Regions from separate parts of the Flintibacter sp. HCN-6482 genome, predicted to be linked through region 2. Evidence: predicted binding sites of a transcription regulator. Region 2 holds the regulator's gene; each other region holds the start of a gene.

Region 1 (4,174 bases), on a different contig from region 2:
GAGAGCGAGGTCCGCCGCTTGAACGTGACCATGACCCGTGCCAAGCGGCTGTTGGTCATGGTGGGGGACAGCGAGACCCTGACCCAGACCCGGGCCAAAAAGCCCCCCTTCCAGGGGAGCCGCTACCCCCGGGAGTATTTCTCCGCTCTGCTGGACTACTGCCGGCAGAACGGCGTCTATCAGCGGCTGGAGGTGTCCCATGGCAAGGAAGAATAACCGGCCCCGCCGGGTCAATGAGATATTGAGCGGCTTGGCCGCCGTACGGCCGGTGGCCTGCTTCGCCAAGGTGTACCACCCGGTCTATGGACTGCCTTTGGAGCTGGTAGAGGAGTTGGAGAGCGATTGGTCTGTGCTGGAGGAATTTATGGACCGGGCGGTGATGGAGTGCGCCCCCAGCCAGCGGTTGAAGGACCGGGACGATTTGCTCCGCCTGCTTGGGCTGGAGGGAGTGGAGATGGCCAAGAGTTTCTACTCCGCGCTGATAACCCAGGGGCACATCGTGGAAGGACCCCAGGGGTTGGAATACACCCAGCTGTGTGCCAAGTCCATCCAAAGAGGTAGGAAGATATACCCGGCCCGGTCGCTGCGGCGGCTCTATGTGGACGCCCTGGGGCTGATTCCCCTGACGCGGGAGTATCAGCCCGGTACCCGGCTGATCCCCTATAACAGCCAGGACCTCTACATTTCCCTCCACCATGAGGAGGGAGCCAAGGTACCCTTCCGGGACGGACTGCCACTGGACATGTTCGACGAGCGGGTGGTATTGGAGGAGGAGGCTCTGAAGCGGCGCATCCTGGACCCCTGGTCCGGCCAGGAGCGGATCGAGCGCAATCTGCCCCAGCGGGTGAGCCGGGTGGTCCTCAATAGCGGAGAACCTTTGGAGCAGTATTTTACTCCCTACTACTTCGTATGCTGGCAGGGGGGCGAGACGGAGGCGCTGGACTACTACACCGGGGAGCCCTCTGAGATTTTTTCTCCCCTGCTCCACCGGAGACCTGACCTGCGCAAACAGATCCTTGGCCTGCTGGAGAACAGCCGGGATTGGACGGCACAGCAGCTGGCGGAGGGCAGGGGAGACCGGCTCTATATCCCGCTGAGAGGTTTTCCCCGCTCTCTGGGCCAATGTGCCCAAACCGGCTATCTGGACGACCAGGGCAATCTCCATTTCCGGGTGACCGACCAGGATATAGAGGTCCTGCTGGCCCAGGCCGGCGAGGGCCGGGGAATAGATGCCCTCCATGAGCTGTACCGCAACCCCTGGCTGGCCAACACACAGCCGCAGACTATGGGGAGCGTCTGCCACCCCGTGTTGGACGAAGGGCAGCTGGACCGGCTCCAGCAGACACTTTTAGAACACCGTCCCGGACCGGAGGGGGAGGAAGAGGACCAGCGGTACCTGGATAGGCTGACGGTCCGCCGTCGGCCCGCCGACAGCCCCCAGGAGCTGGCCCGTACGGAGAGAGAGGAGGTATAAGCCATGGAGATACACGGACTGCAAAAAATGACGCTGCTGGACTATCCCGGCAAAGTGGCCTGCACCGTCTTTTTGAGCGGCTGCGATTTCCGCTGCCCCTTCTGTCATAACGGCGAGCTGGTTACCGGCACCTGTCCCCCAGAAACAGACGACCAGGGGCTTCTGGCCTTCCTGAACAGGCGAAAGGGCCTGTTGGACGGGGTGTGCGTCACAGGAGGGGAGCCCCTGCTGCGCCCCGACCTGCCCCGCCTGCTGGGCGAGATCAAAGAGCTGGGCTTTCAGGTCAAGGTGGATACCAACGGCACCCATCCGGACCGGCTGCGCCGGCTGGTGGAGGAGGGGCTGGTGGACTATGTGGCCATGGACGTGAAGAACAGCCCGGAGCGGTACGGGGAAACAGCGGGGGTGTACGGCCTGGAGCTGGCGTCTGTCCGGGACAGCGTGTCCTATCTGCTGTCTGGGGCGGTGGACTATGAATTTCGGACCACCGTGGTACGGGAGTTTCACAACCGGGACTCCTTCCGGGCCATCGGCCCCTGGCTGTCCGGCGCCAGGAGGTACTTCCTCCAGTCCTTCGCGGACCGGGACACCGTACTCCAGCCGGGCCTCCACCCCTGCTCCCGAGAGGAGCTGGAGGGCTTCGCCGCCCTGGTTCGCCCTTATGTGGACGAGGTGAGCCTGCGGGGGCTGGAGTGAGAGGGCTTTGGCGAGGGTGACCAAAAGTTGCCCTCGCCTTTTTGTATATAGCAACAAGATATTGTGTTTGTTGAAAATATTTGAAACTATATATTGACGGCCGCTCCAGCCGGTGGTATAGTAAAAAGGCGCTGAAACGCCGGGAGAGGCCGGCTTTGTCATAGAAAGAAATGTGGAGGGACTTCTGATGTACCAGGTGACAAAACGGGACGGCACCGCCGCCAGCTTTGAGCTCAACAAGATATCCGCCGCCATTACCAAAGCCTTTGAGGCCATGGAGAAGCAGTATCACCCCAGTGTGATCGATATGCTGGCCCTGCGGGTCACCGCCGATTTTGAGCCCAAGATCAAGGACGGCCGGATCGCCGTAGAGGATATCCAGGACAGTGTGGAGCGGGTGCTGTCTGAGGCGGGCTACGCCGATGTGGCCAAGGCCTATATTCTGTACCGCAAGCAGCGGGAGAAGGTGCGCAATGTCAACTCCGCCCTGCTGAACTACAAGGACCTGGTGGACGACTATCTGCAGATCAACGACTGGCGGGTGAAGGAGAATTCCACCGTCACCTACTCCGTGGGCGGTCTGATTCTGTCCAACTCCGGGGCTATTACGGCAAACTACTGGCTCAGTGAGATCTATGACCAGGAGATCGCTGACGCCCACCGGAACGCCGAGATCCACATCCACGACCTGTCCATGCTCACCGGCTACTGCGCCGGTTGGTCTCTGAAGCAGCTCATCCAGGAGGGGCTGGGCGGTATTCCGGGTAAGATCACCTCCTCCCCCGCTAGCCACCTGTCTACCCTGTGCAACCAGATGGTCAACTTCCTGGGCATCATGCAGAATGAGTGGGCTGGGGCCCAGGCATTTTCCTCCTTCGACACCTATCTGGCCCCCTTTGTCAAGGTGGACAACCTGACCCAGAAGGAGGTCAAGCAGTGCATCCAGTCCTTTGTCTACGGCGTGAACACCCCATCCCGCTGGGGGACTCAGGCCCCCTTCTCCAACATCACCCTGGACTGGACGGTGCCCAAGGACCTGGAGAACCTGCCCGCCATCGTGGGTGGGAAGGAGATGGACTTTACTTACGGCGACTGTAAAAAAGAGATGAATATGGTCAACAAGGCCTTCATCGAGATCATGATCGAAGGGGACGCCAATGGCCGGGGCTTCCAGTATCCCATCCCCACCTACTCCATCACCCGTGACTTTGACTGGAGCGAAACGGAGAACAACAAGCTTCTCTTTGAGATGACCGCCAAGTACGGCACCCCCTATTTCTCCAATTACATCAACTCCGATATGGAGCCCTCCGACGTGCGCTCCATGTGCTGCCGCCTGCGGCTGGACCTGCGGGAGCTGCGGAAAAAGTCCGGCGGCTTCTTCGGCTCCGGCGAGTCCACCGGCTCTGTGGGCGTGGTCACCATCAACCTGCCCCGCATCGCCTATCTGGCGGAGAGTGAAGAGGATTTCTACAAGCGACTGGACCACCTGATGGACGTGGCGGCCAGATCGCTGAAGACCAAGCGCACCGTTATCACTAAGCTGCTGGATGCGGGGCTGTATCCCTATACAAAGCGTTATCTTGGGAGCTTTGATAACCATTTCTCCACCATTGGCCTGATTGGCATGAACGAGGTGGGGCTCAACGCCAAGTGGCTCCAGGCTGACCTGACCCACCAGGAGACCCAGGCCTTTGCCAAGGACGTGCTCAACCATATGAGGGAGCGTTTAAGCGACTATCAGGAGAAGTACGGCGACCTCTATAACCTGGAGGCCACCCCCGCCGAGTCCACCACCTACCGCTTCGCCAAGCACGACAAGGCCCAGTTCCCCGACATCATCACCGCCAATGAGAACGGGACCCCCTACTACACCAACTCCTCCCATCTGCCCGTGGGCTACACCGAGGATATCTTCTCCGCCCTGGATGTCCAGGACGAGCTCCAGACCCTCTATACCTCAGGTACTGTGTTCCACGCCTTCCTGGGGGAGAAGCTGCCCGA
Region 2 (4,174 bases):
CACCGCCGAGAAGCACGACTCCTTCCTCACGCCGCCGCAGGACAGCAGAACCCTGCTTCAGTTCACCGGCAAGCAGCTGATCATGGGAGAGCCAGACGCCTCCTCCTTCCCCTCCGGCGGCCTCCGGGCCACCCACTACGCCCGGGGCTACACGGCCTGGGACATGACCTCCCCCGCCTTTGTCAAGGAGATGTCCTGCGGCACCGTCCTGTGCATCCCCACCATCTTCGTGTCCTACACTGGCGATGCCTTGGATAAGAAGACCCCCCTCCTCCGGTCCATGGAGGCCATCAACACCCAGGCTCTGCGCATCCTGCGGCTGTTCGGCAACACCCAGGCCAAAAAGGTTACCCCCTCCGTAGGGGCCGAGCAGGAGTATTTCTTGGTAGACCGGGACAAGTACCTCAAGCGCCGTGACTTGATCTATACCGGCAGAACGCTCTTCGGGGCTCCGGCCCCCAAGGGGCAGGAGATGGACGACCAGTATTTCGGCGTGATCCGCCCACGGGTGGGCGAATTTATGGCTGACCTGAACCGGGAGCTGTGGAAATTGGGGATTCCCGCCACCACCCAGCACAACGAGGCTGCCCCCGCCCAGCATGAACTGGCCCCCATCTATACCACCTGTAACCTGGCCGTTGATCAGAACCAACTGACCATGGAGACCATGAAGCGGGTGGCCACCCGCCACGGCCTGGTCTGCCTGCTCCACGAAAAGCCCTTCGTGGGGGTCAACGGCTCTGGCAAGCACAACAACTGGTCCATCTCCACCGATCAGGGGGAGAACCTGCTGGCTCCAGGCGACACGCCCAACGAAAACCTCCAGTTCCTGCTGGTGCTGGCCTGTATCATGAAGGCGGTGGACGACCACGCCGACCTGCTGCGCTGCTCCGCCTCCTGCGTGGGTAACGAGAGCCGTCTGGGCGCTCAGGAAGCCCCGCCCGCCATCATCTCTATCTTCCTGGGGGACCAGTTGGACGACGTGGTGGCACAGATCGTGTCCAACTCTGAATCCATCAAGCTGCTGGCCAGCGGCAAGCTGGACTCCGGCGTATCCACTATCCCTGTCCTGGACAAGGACGGCACTGACCGGAACCGCACCTCCCCCTTCGCCTTCACTGGCAACAAGTTTGAGTTCCGCATGGTGGGCTCCTCCGACTCCATCGCTGAGGCCAATGTGGCCCTGAACGCCATCGTGGCCGAGGCTTTCTGCCAGGCTGCCGATATCCTGGAGGGGGCCGAGGACTTTCACGGGGCCTGCTCCAGGCTGATCCACGACTGGATGAGCCAGCACCAGCGCATCATCTTCAACGACGACGGCTATTCTGACGAGTGGGTGGCCGAGGCTGTCCGCCGGGGCCTGCCCAACCTCCCCTCTATGGTGGACGCCATCCCCGCCCTCACCACCCCCAAGGCCGAGGAGCTGTACTCCAAGTTCGGCATCTACACCAAGACCGAGCTGGAGGCCCGGGCGGAGATCATGTACGAAACCTATGTGAAGATGATCAAAATCGAAGCCAACACCATGATCCATATGGCCTCCAAGCACTACATCCCCACCGCTATCGCCTATACCACCCGGCTGGGCCAGTCCATAACCGCTGTGGCCTCCGGCTGTCCCCAGGCCGACCTCACCGTTCAGCGCAAGCTGCTCATCCAAGTCAGCTCCTATCTGGCCGACGCCTCCGCCGCCCTGGACCAGCTCAAACCTCTGATGGACCGTGTGGACGCCATCCAGGACATCAAGGAGATGGCCCACGCCTATCACGACGCTGTGGTGCCCGCTATGGCCGCCCTCCGCCACCCGGTGGATGAGCTGGAGCTTCTGGTGGATAAGGACCTGTGGCCTGTCCCCACCTACGGTGACCTCCTTTTCGAAGTATGATCTTGTCCGCAACATGAAGAGACCTCCCCGCCGCCGGCGGGGAGGTCTCTTATTTCCCTATTTGTCCTCCAGCAGCTTGTTCAGCTCATGCATGAAGGTGTTGATGTCCTTGAATTGACGGTACACCGAGGCGAAGCGAACATAGGCCACCTCGTCGATTTTCTTCAGCCGCTCCATGACCAGCTCGCCCACTTCGGAGGAGCTGATCTCCCGCTCCATCTTGTTCTGGAGGACCTGCTCGATCTCATTGACCATCTCCTCCAGCATATGGTAGGGCACTGGGCGCTTCTCACAGGCCCGGATCAGGCCGCTGAGTACCTTGTTCCGGTCAAAGCTCTGGCGGCTGCCGTCCTTTTTCACCACCATCAGGGGCAGACTCTCCATAGTCTCATAGGTGGTGAACCGCTTGTGGCAAGATAGACACTCCCGGCGGCGGCGGATGCTGGCCCCCTCGTCCGCGGGGCGGGAATCCACGACCTTGCTCTCCAAATAGGCACAGTAGGGACACTTCATACCACATACCTCCCAGGTATTGTCTTTCTCTCCGCCATCTCTCGCGGTCCCGACGAAGGAGCAGGGCAAAATCAAGTTTTTATAATCATTATATGGTTATTATAACACAGCAGGCCAGAACTAGACAAGGGTAAAAAACAGGACTGTCCCCTTCTTTTCCGGCATATCTGTGGTAGAGCGAGGTGATACGATATGGAATTTCTAGCCCGTCTGACAGACTTCATCTGGTCGCCCTGGCTGTTGGGGCTGTTTCTTCTCACCGGCCTGGTCTACTCTCTGGGTTCCGGTTTCTTTCAAATCTTCGGTTTCCGCCTGTGGCTGCGCTCCACGCTCGGTTCCCTGTTCCATGGTAGGAAAAAAGCGGGGGGCGGCCTGTCCTCCCTCCAAGCTCTGGCCACCGCCCTGGCCTCCACCATGGGAACGGGCTCCATCGCCGGGGTGGCCACCGCCCTGACCCTGGGCGGGCCTGGGGCCGTTTTCTGGATGTGGATCTCAGCCCTGCTGGCTATGATGACAGGCTGTGGTGAGAAGCTGCTGGCCGTAAAGTATCAGCGGCCGGCTCCCGGCGGGGGACTCCAGGGCGGGCCCATGTTTTACCTACGGGACGGCGTGGGCTCTCCTCTGCTGGCAGGTTGGTTTGCTCTGGCCTGTTTGCCCGCTACCCTGGCCGGGGGCAACTTAGTTCAGTCCTCCTCCATCGCCCTCTCCCTGGAGGCCACCTTCGGCCTGGAGCGGGTCTGGGCAGGCGTGGTCACCACCCTGCTGGCAGGACTGGTGATGGTGGGCGGCATCGGCCGCATCGCCAAGGTATCCTCCGCCCTGGTCCCAGCCATGGCTCTGCTCTATCTGGGCAGCGGTGCTCTTGTACTGGCCGGCAACTGGCGGGCTATCCCTGAAGCTGTGGAGCTCATCTTTACCTGCGTCCTGTCCCCCTCCGCCGCTCTGGGCGGCGGAGCTGGCTGGACGGTGGCCTCCGCCCTGCGGTATGGGGTGGCACGCGGAGTGTTTACCAACGAGGCCGGGCTGGGCACCTCTGCCATGGCCCACGGGGCCGCCCAGGTGGACCACCCTGCCCGACAAGGGATGTGGGGTGTCTTTGAGGTATTTCTATCTACGCTGGTGGTATGTACCGTCACCGCTCTTACCATCCTGGTCAGCGGCGTGTGGGACCCGGCGAATCCATCTATGCTGACGGGTGCCCCGCTTACCGCCGCCGCCTTCGGCTCTGTACTAGGCCGGGCCGGGGAGGGGGTGGTAGCCCTGTCCCTCCTCCTCTTTGCCTTCTCCTCTATCCTGGGCTGGAGCTACTACGGACAGCAGTGCCTGCGCTATCTCTCAGGAGGTGATCGTTTACTCCCGGCCTATCGGACGGTTTTTCTGGCCTGTACTCTGGCCGGCGCTCTGTGGGAGCCGGGCGCTATCTGGCTGCTGGTGGACCTGTCCAACGCCCTGATGGCCCTTCCTAATCTGGCCGCCCTCCTTATGCTGGCCCCTGAGGCTCTCTCCACCCTGCGGCAGTGGACAGAGCTGCGGCACGCAAATTTAACCTCCATTTTACCATTTCATCAAAGAAACCCCCACCATGATATGCTATAATAAAATTTATCCGCCTGCCCCGGTTTGGCAGAGAGGATCGCTTTATTTTTGTCAGATCTGGGAACACTGTACCCATCGATCTTTCATATGGGAAAGGGGTATCTGCCATGATACACGGCGTAGTAGACCTTGGCTCCAATACGGTTCGACTGTCCATCTATCAGTGCGAGGAGGGCAGCG
Region 3 (4,174 bases), on a different contig from region 2:
AACCAGGTTGCCAAAGAGCAGGGTGCGGGCAGTGGGGTCCATCCGCTTCCTGGCGCGGTCCTTCTCGTCGGCCAGCTTGGCCTGATTGGCCTGACGTTTGGCATTGATGGTGGACTGGGAGTGGCGCTTTTTATACTTCTTGTGGCTCATGGGTCAGGGAGCTCCTTTCGTATCTGTGAGGAATCAGGGGGTAATGGTGGCCCCACCTACCACCGTGTCACCGTCATACAGGACCACGGCTTGGCCGGGAGTGATGGCCCGTTGAGGCTGGTCAAAAGCGAGGTGGATGGTGTCCGGCCCGGTCTGCTCCACAGTGCAGGGCTGCTCCGCCATGCGGTAGCGGACCTTGGCCCGCAGGCGGACAGGAGCAGAAAGGTGGTCACAGGCGATGAGGTTCAGATCCGCCGCCGTGAGGGTGGAGCCATACAGGCTGTCATTGCAGGAGAGTACCACGGAGTTATCCTGGGGCCGGACCTCCTTGACATAGAGGCGCCCACGGGTGGAGGATACCCCCAGCCCCCGCCGCTGGCCCAGGGTGTAGTCGATGATGCCGGTGTGGGCCCCCAGGACCGCTCCACCCTCATCTAAAAAGGGGCCGGAGGGATAGCTCTTTCCAGTATACTGGCGGATAAAGGAGCCGTAGTCCCCGTCAGGGATGAAGCAGATGTCCTGGCTGTCCCCCTTCTTGGCGTTGATGAGGTCAGCTTGGGCGGCAATGGAGCGGACCTCCTCCTTGGACAGAGCGCCCAGGGGAAACAGGGAGCGGGAGAGCTGCTCCTGGTTTAGACCAGCCAGTACATAGCTCTGGTCCTTCTCTGGATGGGCCGCCTTCTTCAGCAGCCAGCGGCCGCTCCCCCGGTCCAGCTCCAGCCGGGCGTAATGGCCGGTGGCCACCTGATCCCGGCCTGACTCCAAGGCCTGCTGGAGTAAAAAGCCGAATTTGACATACCGGTTGCAGACCACGCAGGGATTAGGGGTAAGCCCCCGCTCATAGGCGGAGGTAAAGGTGTCCAGAACATGGGAGCGGAAAGGGGCGCGGGCATCAAGCACATAGAAGGGAATACCCAGCTTCCCAGCCACGGACCGGGCGTCCTCCACGCCATCTGGAGGTCTGCCATCCTCCCGGCTCCCGTTGACCAGCGCGCCATCAAACATCTTCAGCATAACGCCCACTAGGTCGTGTCCCTCCTGCTGAAGCAGCCAGGCGGCGGTGGAGCTGTCCACACCACCGCTCATGGCCACAGCGATTCGATTTTGCATATGGGGACACCTCCTGCCGGGACAAATAAGGGTCAATCCGGCGATTTGCCGAAATTCGTTACAAAGTATATCACACTTTGGCCCTTGTATCAACCAAAAAGGCCAGAAAGAGGAAAGAAAGTTCCCGTTTTCTCTGGTTTCTTCAAAAAATATATGTTGTATCCGTTGGTAAAAAATAAGAGGTGACATACAAGATGTAGTGGACAAAACAAAAAGGACATGGTATACTTCTCCCCTGACAGTGTCTGGCGGCCATGCCGCCGGTTAGATAGTATACCATAAAGATACGGGAGAGGGAGACCAGCTATGAAAGTGATCAAGCGCGATGGGACCATCGTGGATTATGACCGAAGCAAGATCGTTACCGCCATCGAAAAGGCCAACGCCGAGGTGCCGCCGGAGGAACAGCTTGACCGGGCGCGCATCGACGCCATCATCGACCACATCGAGGGACTCAAGCGCCAGCGGATGCTGGTGGAGGACATCCAGGACCTGGTGGAGCAGGGGCTGGTGGCGGAAAACAAGTTCCACCTGGCCAAGACCTACATCATTTACCGCTATAACCGAGCCCTGGTACGCAAGGCTAATACCACCGACGAGTCTATCCTCTCTCTGCTGCGCAACGAGAACCAGGAGCTGGCAGAGGAGAACTCCAACAAGAACACCATGATCGCAGCCACCCAGCGGGACTATATCGCCGGGGAGGTGAGCCGGGATCTGACCCGGCGCATCCTGCTGCCCGAGCATATCTCCAAGGCCCACGACGAGGGGACCATCCACTTCCACGATGCAGACTACTTTGTCCAGCCCATTTTTAACTGCTGCCTCATCAACATTGGGGATATGCTGGACAACGGCACTGTGATGAACGGCAAGCTCATCGAGAGCCCCAAGAGCTTCCAGGTGGCCTGTACCGTCACCACCCAGATCATCGCCTGCGTGGCCTCCAACCAGTACGGAGGGCAGAGCGTGGATATGAGCCATCTGGGCAAGTATCTCCGCCGCAGCCGGGAGAAATTCAAAAAGCACATCGCCTATGAATGTGCCGGACAGGTGGACGAGGCTACCCTGGAGCGGCTGGTGGCCGACCGTCTGCGGGATGAGCTGAAATCCGGTGTCCAGACTATCCAGTATCAAATCAATACCCTGATGACGACCAACGGACAGTCCCCCTTTGTCACTCTGTTCCTCAACCTCCAGGAAGATGACCCCTATCTGGAAGAGAACGCTATGATCGTGGAGGAGGTGCTGCGCCAGCGGCTGGAGGGTATCAAGAACGAGAAGGGGGTTTACATCACCCCCGCCTTCCCCAAGCTGGTGTATGTGCTGGACGAGCACAACTGCCTCAAAGGGGGCAAATATGACTACATCACGGAACTGGCCGTCAAGTGCTCCGCCAAGCGGATGTACCCCGACTATATCTCCGCCAAGAAGATGCGGGAGAACTATGAGGGCAACGTGTTCTCGCCCATGGGCTGCCGCTCCTTCCTGGCCCCCTGGAAGGATGAGAATGGGAATTATAAGTTCGAGGGCCGCTTCAACCAGGGAGTGGTCTCCCTCAACCTGCCCCAGATCGGCATTCTGGCCAGGGGGGATGAGGAGAAGTTCTGGACGCTGCTGGAGGAGCGGCTGGACCTGTGCTTCGAGGCCATTATGTGCCGGCACAACGCGCTGAAAAACGTGAAGTCCGACTCCTCACCCATCCATTGGCAGTACGGGGCAATCGCCCGCCTGCCCAAGGGGGCTCCCATTGAGCCACTGCTGTACGGCGGGTACTCCTCCATCTCTCTGGGTTATATCGGGCTGTACGAGGTGACCAAGCTGATGAAGGGCTGCTCCCACACCCAGCCGGGCGGCACAGAGTTCGCCCTCAGGCTGATGAACCGGCTGCGCCGGGCCTGTGACGACTGGAAGAAGGAGACGAATATCGGCTTTGCCCTCTATGGCACACCTGCCGAATCTCTGTGCTACCGCTTCGCACGCATTGATAAGGAGCGGTTTGGCACGATACCTGACGTAACTGACAAGGGGTATTATACAAATAGTTATCATGTGGACGTGCGGGAACACATCGACGCCTTTGAAAAGTTCACCTTTGAGAGCCAGTTCCAGAAGATCTCCACCGGCGGGTGCATCTCCTATGTGGAGATCCCCAATATGCGCCACAATCTGGAGGCCATGAAGGAGGTTGTCCGCTTCATCTATGACAATATCCAATACGCCGAGTTCAATACCAAGAGCGACTACTGCCAGGTGTGCGGCTTCGACGGGGAGATCGTCATCAACGACGACAACCAGTGGGAGTGCCCCTGCTGCCACAACAAGGATCGGTCCAAGATGAACGTCACCCGCCGTACCTGCGGCTATCTGGGAGAGAACTACTGGAACGTGGGCAAAACAAAGGAGATCAAGTCCAGAGTGTTGCACCTTTAAGTGAATTAGAAATTGAGGAGGTCGGCTGTGATGGGTCCGTTGCCCCCGTGTTCCCATTTCTAACTCCTTATTCCTCATTCCGGAAAGTTTGGAGGTTTTGCCATGAACTATGCCGATATCCGGCCCATCGACGTGGCCAACGGGCCGGGGGTACGGACTTCCATCTTCGTGTCTGGCTGTACGCACCACTGCAAAGAGTGTTTTAACCCGGAGACCTGGGACTTCGCGTACGGTCAGCCCTTTGGCGGGGAGCAGATACAGAAGATACTGGATTGCCTGTCCAAACCCTACATTCGTGGTTTGTCCCTGCTGGGGGGCGAGCCCTTCGAGCCTCAGAACCAGCGGGCGGTGCTGGAACTGGTCCGGGCGATCCGAGCCCGGTTTCCAGAAAAGGACATCTGGTGCTACTCCGGCTATCTGTTTGAAAGCCTTCGGGACAGCCAGGTGGGAGAATACAGCCAGGAGCTGTTAAAGGAACTGG

The links. Region 2 encodes NrdR, which represses ribonucleotide reductase genes. Its sites were predicted from a motif close to CACNANATNTNGTG; they were not measured.
Region 1: a site for NrdR is predicted at 2,223-2,236, ahead of WKS99_RS03315 (ribonucleoside triphosphate reductase). Genes of this name have one in related genera too.
Region 3: a site for NrdR is predicted at 1,449-1,462, ahead of nrdD (anaerobic ribonucleoside-triphosphate reductase). Genes of this name have one in related genera too.

What each region holds. Positions count from the first base shown of each region.
Region 1 is NZ_JBBKBK010000001.1:677,648-681,821, reverse strand. It holds gene WKS99_RS03330 (AAA domain-containing protein) at 1-216, shown strand, start outside; gene WKS99_RS03325 (hypothetical protein) at 200-1,474, shown strand; gene WKS99_RS03320 (anaerobic ribonucleoside-triphosphate reductase activating protein) at 1,478-2,170, shown strand; gene WKS99_RS03315 (ribonucleoside triphosphate reductase) at 2,358-4,174, shown strand, end outside.
Region 2 is NZ_JBBKBK010000002.1:173,766-177,939, reverse strand. It holds gene WKS99_RS05865 (glutamine synthetase III family protein) at 1-1,885, shown strand, start outside; gene nrdR (transcriptional regulator NrdR) at 1,943-2,398, opposite strand; gene WKS99_RS05855 (alanine/glycine:cation symporter family protein) at 2,591-3,994, shown strand; gene WKS99_RS05850 (Ppx/GppA phosphatase family protein) at 4,102-4,174, shown strand, end outside.
Region 3 is NZ_JBBKBK010000004.1:81,349-85,522, reverse strand. It holds gene WKS99_RS11975 (hypothetical protein) at 1-150, opposite strand, end outside; gene mnmA (tRNA 2-thiouridine(34) synthase MnmA) at 184-1,260, opposite strand; gene nrdD (anaerobic ribonucleoside-triphosphate reductase) at 1,567-3,693, shown strand; gene nrdG (anaerobic ribonucleoside-triphosphate reductase activating protein) at 3,796-4,174, shown strand, end outside.